DNA from 2 places in the Brachybacterium fresconis genome. Region 1 is predicted to be linked to the other one. Evidence: predicted binding sites of a transcription regulator. Region 1 holds the regulator's gene; the other holds the start of a gene.
The links. The regulator LexA, encoded in region 1, represses DNA repair genes until DNA is damaged. The targets are predictions, from matches to a motif close to TCGAACANNTGTTCGA.

Region 1 (7,856 bases):
CGGTGGGCTCTACCTCGCCAACTGCGCCGCTCCCCCGGGAACGGGGCTGATGGCCGATGAGGTCGCCACCCTCAGCTCCGTCTTCGTCCACGTCGGCGTGATCGCCGAGCCGGCGCATCTGTCCGGCAAGCGGCGGGGCAACTGCGTGCTCCTGGCCTCCGACCGGCCTCTGCCCGAGGGGATCGACCGCGACCTGAGGTCCGACGCGGTCTCGGTGCGGCTCGCGCAGCCCGCTCAGGTCCAGGCGCTGGCGCGTGCGGGCAAGGTGCTCACCGAGCGCTGAACCCGCCGGCTCGGCCGCCGTCGGCGGCGGGCCACCCCTGGACGACGACGGACCGGGCAGGAGCATCTGCTCCTGCCCGGTCCGTGATATCTCGGAGAACCCGGGATCAGAGGGGGCGGACCTGCTCGGCCTGCGGGCCCTTGTCTCCCTGGCTGACCTCGAACTCCACGCGCTGGCCCTCATCGAGGGCGCGGTAACCGTCCATGTCGATCTTGCTGTGATGCACGAAGACGTCAGCGCCGCCTCCGTCGATCTCGATGAATCCGTAGCCCTTTTCGGCGTTGAACCACTTGACCGAGCCCTGTGCCATACCTGTCACCTTCTGTGTCGTCCATCAACGATCGCGGTACGCGATCGCGGCGCCGCGTGAAGCCGTCCCCCGCCGAGGCGGGTGGCGTCAGGTGCAAGCCGTACTGCTGTGCCGAGGCACCTTCGACGGACTGTCCTGCTGGACCTGCATCACCGCAACGCCGCCATTCTGTCACGGCAGTGTCCTCGTTCACACGCCGATCGGCGATCAGCGGTCACGAAGCAGTAACAACTCGTCGCAGGACGCACCGCCCACGGGATTCCCGGGGCCTACCAGGAGCGCGGATCGTCCGGACCGTCACCGTCGTGATCGGCCAGGAAACGTTCGAAGTGCTCGCCGATCTCGTCGGCCGTCGGCAGATCCATCGTGGTCGCGAGCGACGAGGCGTCCTCGCCCTCGCTCAGGGAGTCGTACTGCTCCTCGAGGGCGGTGACGATCTGGCGCACCTCGTCGTTCTGCGCGAGCGTGCCCTGCAGGGCGACGGTCGCCGCATCGGTGAGGTCGCCGAGGTGGACCAGCGGCAGGTCGAGGCCGGCGGCGTCGCTGACCCGGCGCAGCAGGGCGAGCGCGCCGGCCGGGAAGTCGGTCCGCGTGAGGTAGTGCGGGATCTGCGCGGCGTAGCCCATCGCCGGATGGTCGGCGCGGCCGAGCTCGTGCTCCAGCAGCGCGCCGAAGGCGGCCGGCACCACGATCTCGGCGGCCTCCTCGCTGTCCGCCGCCGGGGCGGTCCCCGGCGCCGGCGTCGGCCGGGACCCCGGCCGCCCCAGCAGGGACGGGTCGTTGGCGTGGGCGATCAAGCCGATCGGGCGGGTGTGCGGGACCGCCATGGGCACCGCCTGCATGCCCACCACGCGCTCGACGTCGAAGAACTCGACCAGATCGATGAGCGCCTCGGACAGGCGCCGCCACTGCAGGTCCGGCTCCGGTCCGTCGAGGAACAGGAACGGGCGATCGGCCTCGTCGTACATGAGGGACAGGGTCAGCTCCGGAATGTCGACGCTCGCGTAGGAGGTGCCGTCGAACACAGCCTGCGGGCGGGACCCGCGGTAGTCCAGCAGCTCGTCCATGTCGAAGGTGACCAGCCGCAGGTGGCGCAGTTCGTCCCGCAGGTAGGTGGAGGCGATCCGGCAGGCGCTGCCGGCGTCGACCAGGCCCGGCAGGGCATGGACCAGGGTCAGTCCCGTGCGAGGGACCGCGGCCAGCACCTCGGCGTCCTCGAACCGGTACAGGTCACGTGGGTCACGCATCGGCGTCTCCTCCCTCGTGGCCGGCCAGATGTCGGGGTCCGGATGGCACGCGCACCCAGGCCCGTCCACCATAATGGACCACCGTGCTTCGCCGACCCCGGGTGTTTCCTGGGCGGCGGCAGGATCAACCGTCGAAGGGGGCAGGTCCGTGGACGAGGCGGAAGAGCAGATCGCCCGGGAGATCGCGCGCGAGCAGGCCTACGCCGACCGGCTCTACGCTCGGCTCGACGAGCTCATCACGCAGGTCGAGGGGAACCTGGAGCAGATCCAGGCCTCCCAGCATGCCTCGACCCACCAGAACCGGTCCGAGCGGGATTCGTTCATGGCGATGTACGAGGACCGCCTGGCCCTCCTGCGCTCCGTGGCCCGCAGCGTCGTCTTCGGCCGGCTCGACACCGACGAGGCGGCCCGGCACTACATCGGCCGCATCGGACTGTTCACCGCCGATCGCGAGCAGCTCCTGGTGGACTGGCGCGCCCCCGCCGCTGCCGCCTTCTACCAGGCCACCAGCACCGACCGCCAGAACGTGCGCCTGCGCCGCCACCTGATCAGCCGCGGTCGCAGCGTGATCGGGCTCGAGGACGACGTCCTGGACCAGGCGGTGTTCGAGGGCGACCACCACGACGTGGTGCTGCAGGGCGAGGGAGCCCTGCTCGCGGCCGTCTCCGGGCAGCGCACCGGGCGCATGGGCGACATCGTCGCGACCATCCAGTCCGAGCAGGACCGCATCATCCGCTCGACGAACCGCGGCGTGCTCGTGGTCCAGGGCGGCCCCGGCACCGGCAAGACGGCCGTCGCCCTGCATCGGGCGGCCTACCTGCTCTACACCCATCGCCGCCGGCTCGAGCACACGGGCGTGCTGATCATGGCCCCCACCTCGGGGTTCCTGCGGTACATCGAACGGGTCCTGCCGAGCCTCGGCGAGTCCGGAGTGGTCATGCTGACCCCGGGCGAGCTCTTCCCCGGCATCGAGACCTTCGTCCACGACCGCGACGAGGTCGCCCGGGTCAAGGGCGATACCGCGATGGCCGAGCTCCTCGCCCGTGCGGTCAAGCAGCGCCAGGTCATCCCGTCGGACGACCTCGAGCTGAGGATCGACGGCACCCCGATCACGCTCACCCGTGACGCGCTCCGCGCGGCGCGGCGGGAGGCCCGCTCCACGCACAAGCCGCACAACGCCGCCCGTTCCGTGTTCGTCCGGGCGGCGATGGACCGCCTGGTCGAGGCCTACGAGAAGGCGCTGATCGCGCGCGGCAGGACCGTGGTGCCGGAGGACCGTCCCGACCTGCTGTCCGACCTCCGCCACGACCATGAGATCAAGCGTCGGCTGAACCTGGCCTGGCTCCCCTACACGCCGCAGGGCTTCCTGCGCATCCTGCTGTCCCGACCGGACCGGCTGCGCGCCGCGGCGCCACCGGCTCTCGTCGGGCAGCTCCAGCTGCTGGTCCGCCCGAAGGACTCGGCCTGGACGGTCGAGGACGTCCCGCTGCTGGACGAGGTCGCCGAGCTGCTGGGCGAGGATGCCGCTCCGGCCGAGGCCCGGGCCCGGGAGGCGGCCGACCGGCGGGAGGCCGACGTCGACTACGCCCGCCGGGTGATCGAGAACGTCGACACCTCGGGCATCGTGCGCGCCGAGGACCTCGCCGACCAGGTCAGCCAGATCCGCGACGGCCGCACCCTCGCCGAGCGCGCCTCCGCCGAGCGCAGCTGGACCTACGGGCACGTCGTGGTCGACGAGGCCCAGGAGCACTCCCCCATGAGCTGGCGGGCCCTGATGCGGCGCGCTCCCACGAAGTCCTTCACCGTGGTCGGGGACGTCGCCCAGACCTCCTCGGCCGGAGGGACCTCGTCCTGGACGGATGCGCTGGGCCCGTACATCCAAGATCGCCTGCAGGTCGAGCATCTCACCGTCAACTACCGCACCCCGAGCCGGATCATGGACCGGGCCGTCGCGATGGCGAAGGCCCATCAGCTGCCGGTCACCGAAGTCAGCTCGGTCCGGGAAGGCGATCATGATCCGCTGATCGAGCGGAGCGAGGAGACCGAGCTCGCCGACCGCACGGCCGAGGCGGTGAGCGCCGCGTACGACACCGGCACCGGACGCCTGGCCGTGATCACGGTGGCCGAGCGCATCGATGCCGTGCTCGCACGGCTGCACGATCACCCTCAGCTGCCCCGGGCAGGCGCGGGCTCCGCCGGCGTGGACGACGAGATCGCCGTGATGACCGCGCAGGATGCGAAGGGGCTGGAGTTCGACGGGGTGATCATCCTGGAACCGGCCGAGCTGATCGACGCTCACGGCGCCGGCGACCTCTACGTCGCGATGAGCCGGCCGACCCGGCACCTCGGCGTGGTCCACGCCCGGGATCTGCCGGCGGGGATCGGCCCGTCCTGAGACCGGGATCGGCGGCCGCGGCTTCCCCTCCGCGACCGCCGATCGGTCGTGCACTGCGAGAGTGCACGGGGGACATCTTATGCACAGCCGACGGCTGCTTCGAACCGATCGGCGCAGAAATCTGGAAACCCCCACGCTCCGTCGGGATCGACCCGTCTCTCAGACCGACGCGGAGGCCGCCTCGGCGCGCAGCCGGGCGATCTCGCTCTCGAAGTCCTCGAGCGTGTCGAAGTCCTGGTACACGCTCGCGAACCGGAGGTAGGCGACCAGGTCGAGCTCCTGCAGCGGCTGCAGGATCGACAGGCCGACCTGGTGCGCGTCGATCTCCGCCTGGCCGCTGGAGCGGATCGTCTCCTCGACCCGCTGGGCGAGCATCGCCAGCTGGTCGTCGCTGACCGGGCGACCCTGGCAGGCCTTGCGCACGCCGGAGATCACCTTCGCCCGGCTGAACGGTTCACTGACGCCGGAGCGCTTGAGCACGGACAGGGAGGCCGTCTCGGAAGTCGAGAAGCGCCGCGAACAGTTCGGGCACTGACGACGGCGCCGGATGGTCGCGCCGTCGTCGGACGTGCGCGAATCCACGACCCGGGAGTCAGGATGGCGGCAGAACGGGCAGTGCATCCGGTCAGGATACCGGCACGTCGCCCGCTCAGCGCTCGAGGGATCCCGGCGACGGCAGCTCGATCTGCTGACCGGCGGTGACGCGCCCGGTGGCCAACTGGTTGAGCGTGCGCACCTCGGCGATGTACTCCCGCTCGCTCATCGGTGCCGGAGCGTACTGCTCGGCGTAGCCCCACAGGGTGTCCCCGGCCTCGACCGTGATGGTCGTCGGAGGCTCCGGCTCAGGGCCCGCCACGGCGGAGGGCACGTCGAACACCAGCAGCAGGGCGCCGGCGACGAGGAGCCCGAGCACGAAGGCTGCCAGCGTCAGCAGCGCGCGACCGCGCCGGGTGGGCTCGAGTCGAACATCCGCTCGAGAGGCCTGCGCGTCGTGCTGGTCGCGATGCTGCCGGAAGGGAAGGACCGTCGCGGTCTGCGTCGTCATATCCGAACTCCTGTTCGATCGAATCTTTGTGCGACTGTAGCCGGGGAGCGGCGCGACACGCAAGAGGAATCTCGAACACCTGTTTGGCATCCGGTGCGCGCCGCCCTAGGCTGGGTGACAGGACAACGGAACCGCGAGGGTCCGACAGACGAAGCCAGGAGGCCGCACGATGACGCCGAGCACCCCCCCGCCGATCCGGTCCCGCGGCGACGCCCCGGCGGATCCCGCGACGGCCGGCCTCACCCGTCGCCAGCGCCTCGTCCTGGAGACCATCAACGACGCGGTCTCCGCCCACGGGTACCCGCCCACGATGCGGGAGATCGGCGACGCCGTCGGCCTGACGTCCTCCTCGTCGGTGTCCCATCAGCTCCAGGCGCTCGAGCGCAAGGGCTTCCTGCGACGGGATCCGAAGCGCCCGCGGGCGATGGAGGTCGTGATGCCCGAGGAGGACGGTGCCCCGGCCCCCGTGCCGATCCCGGACATATCCCCCGAGTCGGTCACGGTGCCGCTGGTCGGCCGGATCGCAGCCGGGGTGCCGATCACGGCCGAGGAGCAGGTCGAGGACGTCTTCACCCTCCCCTCGCGCCTGGTCGGCGACGGGAACCTCTTCCTGCTGCAGGTCGTCGGCGATTCCATGATCGACGCCGCCATCTGCGACGGCGACTGGGTGGTGGTGCGCTCTCAGCGCTCGGCCGAGAAGGGTGAGATCGTCGCCGCCATGATCGACGGAGAGGCCACCGTGAAGACGTTCGTGCAGCGCGACGACCACGTCTGGCTCATGCCGCACAACCCAGCCTTCGCCCCGATCCTGGGCGACCACGCCGAGATCCTCGGCAAGGTCGTCGCGGTGCTGCGCGCGGTCTGAGCGCCCCGGCCGCTGCGACCGGCCCTCGGGCCCGCCGCCGCGGCGGTCTCAGGAATCGGCGAGACGGCGCAGAGCGCCGAGCGCGACCTCGGGATCGGCCGTCGGCCACAACGGCGGCACCGCCTCGCGCAGGAAGCCTCCGTAGCGCGCGGTGGCCAGGCGCGGATCCAGCACGGCCACCATGCCCCGGTCCTCCTGCGAGCGGATCAGGCGCCCCGCGCCCTGGGCCAGCAGCAGCGCGGCGTGCTGGGCGGAGACGGACATGAACCCGTTGCCGCCGTGCCGGGCGATCCGCTCCTGGCGGGCGGAGGTCAGCGGGTCGTCGGGTCGCGGGAACGGGATCCGGTCGATGGTGACCAGACGCAGCGACCGGCCCGAGACGTCCACCCCCTGCCACAGAGTGAGGGTGCCGAACAGGGAGGCGTCCTCGTCCTCGCGGAAGTTCCGCACCAGGTTCGCCATCGAGTCCTCCCCCTGCACCTCGATCGTGAGGTCGAGTCGGGCGCGCACGTGCTCGGCCGCCAGTTCCGCGCCGCGGCGCGAGGAGAACAGGCACAGCGCGCCCCCGCGGGATGCCTCCACCAGATCGGTCAGGTGGTCGAGCATCGCCGGCGATGGTCCCTCCCGTCCGGGCTGCGGCAGGTGGCGGGCGGTGTAGAGGATCCCCTGGCTCCGATAGGCGAAGGGGCTGCCCACGTCGAGGCCGGCCCAGGCTCCGCTGTCCTCCCCCGGCGGCAGCTCGTCCACCTCGGTGCGACCGGCCCGGCCCAGGCCCACCTCGCCGGCAGCGGGTTCGAAACGGCCGGCGAGGGCGAGCGTCGCCGAGGTGAGCACGGCGGTGCGGTCCTCGAGGATCGCGCCGCGCATGGCGGCGGCGACGCTGAGGGGCGCCACCTGGATGCTGGAGCGACCGGTGGCCTGGGAGCGGGAGACGGAGACCACGTCGTCCTCCCCCGGCGCGCCGAGCCGCTCGCAGACGTCGATGATCTCCTGCAGGTTCGCCCGGACCGTCTTGCGGGTCCCGGCCGTGGACGCGGAGCCGTCCTCGCCGGCGTCCTTCGCATCGGAGTGGGCGGTCCGCGCCTCGACGCGCAGCTGCTGGACGGCATCGGCCAGACGGTCGGGCAGGTCACCGAGCACCCGGCCGTCCGGCGCCAGCTCGAGGGCCTCCCGCAGCTCCTCGGCGGCGTCGTCGAGAGCCGTCGCCGCGACCCCCAGGCCGCGCAGCTCCCGCACGGTGCCCCGCAGCATGCCGGGGCTGAGGACCTCGGTGACGGCGCCGGTGACCCGGCCGGTGAGGTCATGCGCCTCGTCGAAGACGACGACGTCGTGGTCGGGGATGATGCCGTGGTTGTCGAAGGAGTCGATCGCCAGCAGAGCGTGATTGGTCACCACGATGTCGACCTCGCGAGCGAGCTCCCGGCTGTGCTCGGCGAAGCAGGACTCGACCATCGGGCAGGTGCCGCCCAAGCACTGGGAGCCGGTGACGGAGACCTGCCGCCAGGCGCGATCGGAGACGGGGTCGTCCAGCGCGTCGCGGTCGCCGCTGTCGGTCTCCTCGGACCACTCGCGCAGGCGACGCACCTGGTCGCCCAGGCGTTCGCCGCCGCCCCGGGCGGGGTCCGCGGACGCCTCGGCGAACAGCGCGCCGGGGTCGATGTCGACGGGGTAGCCGCCGTCGATCTTGTGGCGGCACAGGTAGTTCGCCCGC
Region 2 (7,856 bases), 2.8 Mb from region 1:
AGGTCATCATCCGCTTCCGCGGACGTGAGCAGTCCCGTCCAGAGCGCGGCGTGAAACTGCTGGGCCGCATGGCCGAGGACGTGTCCGAATACGGCTTCGTCGAGTCCCATCCGCGGCAGGACGGCCGCAACATGGTGATGGTCTTCGGGCCTCACAAGAAGAAGGCCCAGGCCATGGCCGAGGCCCGCAAGCGCAAGACCGATGCCGAGAAGGCCGCCGCCCGGCAGAAGGACTCCTCGTCCGACTCCGCGGCCGACGCCGACACCGGCTCCGCGTCCTGAACGTACGAAGGAGAACAGGCACATGCCGAAGAACAAGACCCATTCCGGGACCAAGAAGCGCGTCCGCGTGACCGGCTCGGGCAAGCTCATGCGTGAGAAGGCGAACGCCCGCCACCTGCTGGAGCACAAGTCCTCCACCCGCAAGCGCCGGCTCGGCAGCGACACGAATGTCGACAAGGCCGACGTCAAGCGCATGAAGAAGCTGCTGGGCCGCTGACTCGCCCACGCGGGAGCACGTCTCCCGCGCCCTGAACTTACGATCGAAGGAGTATCACGTGGCACGCGTGAAGCGGGCGGTCAACGCCCATAAGAAGCGTCGGGAAATCCTCGAGCAGGCCAGCGGCTACCGCGGTCAGCGCTCTCGCCTGTACCGCAAGGCGAAGGAGCAGGTGCTGCATTCGCAGACCTACAACTTCCGCGACCGCAAGAAGCGCAAGGGCAACTTCCGTCAGCTCTGGATCCAGCGCATCAACGCGGCGTCCCGCGCCAACGGCCTGACCTACAACCGCCTCATCCAGGGACTCGGCCTGGCCGGCGTCGAGGTGGATCGCCGCATGCTCGCCGAGCTCGCGGTCAATGATGCTCCGGCATTCGCCGCCCTGGTCGAGGTCGCGAAGAACGCCCTCCCCAAGGACGTCAACGCCCCGGCAGCCTGACATCGCGCCCCATCACGCGATGACCGAGCGCCCGGATCAGCCCCCGATCACCTCCCCCCGCTCCGAGCGGGTGCGGACGGTGGCGGCGCTGGCCGGGCGCTCTGCGCGTCGCAAGCAGCATCGGTTCCGGATCGAGGGCCCGCAGGCGGTCCGCTCCCTGCTCACGCACCGCCCCGAGCTGGCGCTCGAGCTGCTGATCACTGCTCGCGCCGCGACCGACCACCCTGATCTCCCCGACCTCGCCGCCGCCGCAGGCATCGCCGTGCACGAGGTCGAGGACCGCATCCTGCGCGCCATGGTCCGCGAGACCGGCCCCGAGTCCGATGCGCCCGACGGGACCGGAGCACTGGTCAGCCCCCAGGGCGTGCTCGCCGTCGGCTCCCTGCCCGCCCCGGACGCCGCCGGAGCCGTCACCGCGATCGGTGACCTCCCCTCGAACCGGCCCGTGACGGTGGTCGTGCTGCACGAGGTGCGCGACCCCGGCAACGTCGGGACCCTGATCCGCACCGCCGACGCCGCCGGCGCCGACCTCGTGGTTCTCACCCGCACCAGCGCCGACCCCTACGCCCCCAAGGCCGTCCGCGCCTCCGCCGGCAGCCTGTTCCACCTCCCCGTGATCACCGGCGCCGAGAGCGCCGAGCTGCTCCCGGCCCTCGCCGCCTCGGACATCACCGCGGCCGCCACCAGCGGCTACGCACCCACCGAGCTGTTCACCGCCGACCTGCCCGAGCGGATCGCCTGGATCCTGGGCAACGAGGCCCACGGCCTGGACGAGGACGTCGTGGCCGCGGCCCCGCTCGCGGTGCGCATCCCGCTGGCCGGACACGCCGAATCGTTGAACGTCCACACCGCAGCGACGGTCTGCCTCTTCGAGACGCTGCGGCGACGGCGGGCGCGGGCATGAGCTCCCGCGTCCTGCGGATCGCCGCCCTCGCCGTCCCCGCACTGCTGGCCCTGACCGTCGCCAGCGCCCTGGTCGGGCTGTTCGCCACCGGAGCCGCCGAACCCGCGACGCTCGTCCCCGCCTCCCCGCTGGTCACCTGGGGCACCCCCGTCGTGCGCGCCCTGCACCATCTGGGCCTGCTGCTCGCCGTCGGCGCGGGCGGGACCGCCGTGCTGCTGCTGCCGGGCCCGGGCCGACGCGAGGTGACCACCCTGGACCGGGTGCGGCGCCGCACGATCCGCCTCGGCGCGGCCGGTGCCCTGCTGTGGGCCGTGGCGTCGGTGACGCAGATCCCGCTGGGCGGGCTCGAGGCCGCCGGCGCGAACTCCGGACTGGACATCTGGCAGATCGCCCTGAACGGGGACCTCGGCCGGACCCAGCTGACCATCGGCATCCTGGCGGCGCTGTCCGCCCTCGCCTATGCGCTGGCCCGCTCCACCGTCCTGGCCTGCTGGGGGCTGGCATTCGCCGGCCTCGGCGTCGCCTCCCTGGGACTCGCCGGCCACGCCGGAGCGAGCCTGGATCACGTCAACGCGGTCAACGCGATGGTCCTGCATCTGGTCGCCGTCTCCGTCTGGGCCGGCGGGTTGCTGGTGATCGGCCTGATCGCGCCGTGGCTCGACGACAAGCGTCTGACGACGACGGTGCGCCGCTTCTCCCCGTGGGCTCTGGCCGCGGTCGCCTCCCTCGCGATCAGCGGTCTGGTCAGCGCCTCGATACGCATGTCCGCCTGGGGCGAGCTGCTGAGCACCGGCTACGGCCGCGTGGTGCTGGTCAAGGCGATCGGACTGGTGACGCTGGCCTGCCTCGGCGCCGTCCAGCGCCGCCGACTGGGCGATCGGCTGCGCTTCCGCCACCTGGCGGCGACCGAGGGCGTGGTGATGGCCGCCGTGATCGGGGCCTCGATCGCTCTGGGGCGTTCGGCGCCCCCGGTGCCGCAGGAGATCCCTGCGGAGGGAGATCTGAAGGTCCTGTCGCTGGTGGGCTACCTGCCGCCGGAGCAGGAGTTCGGCCCCGCCACGATGTTCACGCTGTTCCAGCCCGACTGGATCGCGCTGCTGCTGGCCGTGGCCATGGCCGCGCTGTACGTGATCGGCGTGGTGCGGCTGGTGCGCCGCGGCGACACCTGGCCGTGGCACCGCACTCTCGCCTTCGTGATGGGCTGCGTGGCCTTCGCCTGGGTGATGAACGGGGGAGTGGCCGCCTGGGGTCGGTTCCGCTTCGATGCCCACATGGTCCAGCACATGGCGATGATGATGATCGCCCCGCCGCTGTGGGTGCTCGGCGGGCCCGTCACCCTGCTCTCGCGTGCCGTCGCCCCGCGGACCGACGGATCCCGCGGGATCCGCGAATGGGTTCTCGCCGCTCTGCACTCGCGGTACTCCCAGCTCGTCGCCAACCCGCCGGTGGCCGGGCTGATCTTCGCCGGGTCGCTGGTGATCTTCTACTTCTCGCCGCTGTTCGAGGCGGCGATGTACACGCACGTCGGCCATGTGATGATGACCGTGCATTTCCTGGCCTCGGGCTATCTGTTCGCCTGGGTGCTGATCGGGGTGGATCCGTCCACCAGGACCATCAACCCGATCCTGAAGCTGATCACCCTGCTGGTCACTCTGGCCTTCCATGCCTTCTTCGGAGTGGCGCTGGTCTCCGCGACCTGGCTGATCGCCCCGGACTGGTACGGGGAGCTCGGGATGTACACGGCCGACCAGCTCGCGCTGATCCAGGAGCGCGGGGCCACGATCATGTGGGCGGTCTCGGAGATCCCCACCTTCTTCTACGCGATCCTGATGGCGACGATGTGGATGCAGTCCGAGGATCGTCGCGCCCGTCAGTTCGACCGCAAGGCGGACCGCGACGGCGGGGCGGAGCTCGAGGCGTACAACGCATACCTCGCGAGCTTGCGGGGGGAGGCGCCGGCGGCGGCACCGGAGACCGCACGCCGCGAACCCGGGGCCTCAGGGCCTGCGTCCTCGGGCCCTGCGGTGTCGGTTCCTGCGGTGCCGGACCCTGCGATGTCGGCTTCTGCGATGTCGGACCCCGACGCGGCAGGGGCGGGAGAACCGGGCTCTGCGACCACCGCGACGGATGAGCACGGGGTCGAGGCGTCGCACGACGAGACGCAGCCTCGTGACCAGCGGTCGAAGGATGCGTCCGAGCCTCCCGGGTGATCGCCGCGGAGGGCGGCGCGGAGCCCTGCCCCGCAGCCCGGTCGATCGGGCGGCAGGAGCGGCTCAGAAGGGCGGAGGCGGCCCGGGCGGATGCAGGTCGCCATCGCGGCCGACCCACCATCCGTCCTCACCATCCGGACCGGTGGTCACGTCCCCCGGGGAGAGCCCTCGTTCCTGGACCTCGCGCCGTCGCCGTGTGCTCTCCGTGCGCATCGCCCGTGATGCTTCGAACTGCTCCCAGGCTGTGGTCATCTCGGTCACGACCTGTTCGGTGGCGAGGTCACGGCCGTCGTCCTGCATCGTCATGAGCATCCCGGAGACGTCCCACCAGGTCTTGCCGGCGAGGTCGTCGCGCACCGGATCGAGCAGGCCGAGCGTCTTCAGCCGGTGGTGCTCGCGGCAGAGGTCGTGCAGGTTGTCCACGTCGGTCGGACCACCGGAGGCGGGATCCTCATGGTCGAACTCCTCGATGTGGTCCGCCTCGGCCAGCCAGGAGGTGGGCCGGTTGCATCCGGGCACCGCGCAGGTGGGGTGGCGCAGCCGAAGATGCTCCAGCTGCGCGGCCGTCGGACGGTAGCGATCCGCGGCCAGGGGCAGGAAGCGGCCCGTGGAAGGGTCGGTCAGGACCCGGTACCAGGAATCCTCGCGGCCCGCGAGGTCACGCGCCATGTCCGCGGGGATGGGAGTGGTGCCGTCGAGCATGCCGGGAGCATCGGATTCTCCGAGCAGGGTCATGAACGGCACCGTCACCGTCATGCGGAACCTCGTTGCGGGCACCTCGACCCCGTCGGTGTCGAGCCACGCACCCAGCAGCACCGAGTAGCGGGTGGTGGTCAGGGGCGGCACCTGGCCGGTGCTCTCGATCATGCCGTCGGGATCCGAGGGGATCGGCGTGCCGTCCTCGAGCGCGGCCAGCTGGGCGTTCTTCACGGCATGGGCGGCCTGGTCGAGACGGCGGCTGAGATCCAGCAGCTCCGGGATCGGGCCGATGATGCGCAGGCAGCCCGTGCCATCGGGCCGCGGCGGATCGAGGACCACGCGGCGGCGAGCCTCGGGGGTGGCGTGCTCGGGCAGCTCGCTGTGCGCGGTCGCGGCCGTGATCAGATGGCCGAGGCGCCGCGAGAAGGCCTCGGGACTGATGGCGAGGTCGGCGTCCGCGAGCGCTTCGTCCACCTCGCGCACAGCATCGTCCCCGAGCTCGTGGGTGCGCTCGATCACCGTCGAGAACCATGCGGCGGGGAAGTCACCCTCGGCCAGGCGGTCGAGGATGTGGGGGAGCAGGGCGCCGACGCGATGGGACTCGCGGATCGTCCGTGCGGCCTGCACCCTCGTGCAGCGCAGCGCGAGGGAGACGTGCAGCTCCTCCATGGCCGCGGCATCCCGATCGAGCTCCGGACCCCAGGGGTCCTGCGACGCCTCGATGACGACGAGATAACGCAGGGCGAGGCGGCGGGAGTCCTGGCGGCCGCTGTCCCACAGCTCCGCCAGCTTCTGCGCGATCCGCGGAGAGCTGCTGAGCCCCGCACGTCGGACCGCATCGCGCGAGATGGGGCCGCGACGCCGCTTCCGGGCCGCCGTCTGCTTCGCCGCCGCGGCCGCTTCGGGGCTGGGAGGCGCGAGGAGGAACGGTGCCGCGCCGTCGTCGAACTCGCCCATCGTCCCTCGCCTCCTTGGGGTCTGCGGCGAGAACTGCTCCCCGCCGGATCATCGAACGTGTGACCTATTCTACAGAGGAGGGTGTGACAGATGGAGAGCTGTGGATAACTTCGGGGCGAGGATGACCTGCAGTGATGGAATGTCGAACGGGCGGATGATTCTTCGTTGTCGACCGCGCGCGGCTCCGCATGCACGTACGGCGGCCCGCATCGCCACGGGGGACGTCACGCTGGCCCTGCGGCCCGCGAGCATCGTCTGCAGCCCCGCGCATCATCCGCGGCCCCGCGCACACGAGCATCTTCTGCGACCCCGCGCACACGAACGGCGACGGCCGCAGGGATGCGACCGCCGCCGTCAGCAGCAGATGGTGCTCAGCAGGGCCGAGCGCGAGAGGCTCTCACAGCCAATCGCCCTGCGCGGCCCTCTTCTCGGCCCCGATCGTCGTGTCCGGGCCGTGCCCGGTGTGCACGACCGTGTCCTCCGGCAGCGCGAACAGGCGCTCCCGGATCGACTGCTCGATCGTCTCCCGCGAGGAGAACGACCGCCCGGTGGCGCCGGGACCGCCCTGGAACAGGGTGTCGCCGACGAACACCGCGCCGAGCTCCTCGACGTAGTAGCAGGTCGAGCCGGGGGAGTGGCCCGGGGTGTGCAGGGCCTCGAGGTCCACGCCGCCGAGGGTGAACATGTCACCGTCGGTGACGTCGCCGTCCCAAGGGAGGTCGCCGTGGGTGAGCTGCCAGACCTCGCGGTCGGCCGGGTTCAGCAGGATCGGAGCCTCGAGCGCCTCGGAGAGCTCCGGGGCCATCCGCACATGATCGTCGTGCGCGTGGGTCAGCAGGATGCCGACGCACTCGCGCTCGCCCACCAGGTCACGGACCGTCGTCACGTCGTGCGGGGCGTCGAGGACGAGGCACTGCTCGTCGTCGCCGAGCACCCACACGTTGTTCTCGACCTCGTGGGTCTCCCCGTCGAGGCTGAAGGTGCCGGAGGTGGTGGCGTGATCGAGTCGGATGCTCATCAGGAGACCACCGCCACGGTGCGCAGGTTCGCGCCGTCGTGCAGGGAATCCAGCGCCGCATCGACCCCGGGCAGATCGGTGCGCCCGGTGACGAAGCGGTCCAGCGGCAGCCGGCCCTGCAGGAACAGGTCCGTGAGATACGGGAAGTCCCGCTCGGGCAGGCAGTCCCCGTACCAGGAGGACTTCAGGGCGCCGCCGCGGCCGAACACGTCCAGCATCGGCAGCGTGATCTCGACGTCCGGGCGGGGGACGCCGACCAGCACGACGCGGCCGGCGAGATCGCGTCCGTAGAACGCGGTCTCGTAGGTCTGCGGGATGCCGACCGCGTCGACGACGACGTCGGCCCCGAAGCCGCCGGTGAGCTCCTGGATCTTCTCGGCGACCTGCTGCGGGGAGAGTCCCTTGGTGGCCAGGGTGTGGGTGGCGCCCAGCTCCTCCGCGGCGGCGAGCTTCTGCTCGTCGACATCGAGACCGATGATCGTCGTGGCCCCGGCGAGCTCCGCCCCGGCGATCGCCGCGCAGCCCACGCCGCCCAGGCCGATCACCGCGATGGACTCGCCGCGCTGGACGGCGCCGGTGTTGATCGCGGCCCCGATGCCGGCCATGACGCCGCAGCCCAGCAGACCGGCGACCTCCGGCGGGGCGTCGGGGGAGACCTTCGTGCACTGGCCCTCGTGGACCAAGGTCTTCTCGGCGAAGGAGCCGATGCCGAGGGCGGCGGTCAGCTCGGTGCCGTCCGGGAGGGTCATGGGCTTCGAGGCGTTGTGGGTGTCGAAGCAGTACTGCGTCACGCCCTTCTTGCAGGCGCGGCACTGGCCGCACACGGCGCGCCAGTTCAGCACGACGTAGTCGCCGATCTCGACGTGGGTGACGTCCTCGCCGATCGCCGAGACGCGGCCCGCGGACTCATGGCCCAGCAGGAAGGGGAACTCGTCGTTGATGCCGCCGTCGCGGTAGGCGAGATCGGTGTGGCAGACACCGGTGGCCTCGATGTCGACGACGACGTCGTTCGGTCCCGGGTCCGGTACGACGATGTCGACCAGTTCGGCGGGCTGTTTCTCGGCGCGGGCGACGACGCCCTTCACGGTCCAGGACATGCTGGCCTCCTTCGAGGTCGGGGTTCCGGGCCAG

Region 2: a site for LexA is predicted at 5,759-5,774, ahead of JOF44_RS06150 (HNH endonuclease signature motif containing protein). Genes of this name have one in related genera too.

The regions. Positions count from the first base shown of each region.
Region 1 covers NZ_JAGIOC010000001.1:4,194,518-4,202,373, reverse strand. Annotated here, with positions in the region: gene JOF44_RS18640 (spermidine synthase) at 1-283, shown strand, start outside; gene JOF44_RS18635 (cold-shock protein) at 390-593, opposite strand; gene JOF44_RS18630 (proteasome assembly chaperone family protein) at 863-1,840, opposite strand; gene JOF44_RS18625 (HelD family protein) at 1,989-4,235, shown strand; gene nrdR (transcriptional regulator NrdR) at 4,395-4,856, opposite strand; gene JOF44_RS18615 (peptidoglycan-binding protein LysM) at 4,885-5,280, opposite strand; gene lexA (transcriptional repressor LexA) at 5,450-6,145, shown strand; gene JOF44_RS18605 (ATP-dependent DNA helicase) at 6,194-7,856, opposite strand, start outside.
Region 2 covers NZ_JAGIOC010000001.1:1,350,164-1,358,019, reverse strand. Annotated here, with positions in the region: gene infC (translation initiation factor IF-3) at 1-281, shown strand, start outside; gene rpmI (50S ribosomal protein L35) at 304-498, shown strand; gene rplT (50S ribosomal protein L20) at 557-937, shown strand; gene JOF44_RS06160 (TrmH family RNA methyltransferase) at 957-1,841, shown strand; gene JOF44_RS06155 (bifunctional copper resistance protein CopD/cytochrome c oxidase assembly protein) at 1,838-4,051, shown strand; gene JOF44_RS06150 (HNH endonuclease signature motif containing protein) at 4,115-5,707, opposite strand; gene JOF44_RS06145 (MBL fold metallo-hydrolase) at 6,105-6,725, opposite strand; gene JOF44_RS06140 (S-(hydroxymethyl)mycothiol dehydrogenase) at 6,725-7,822, opposite strand.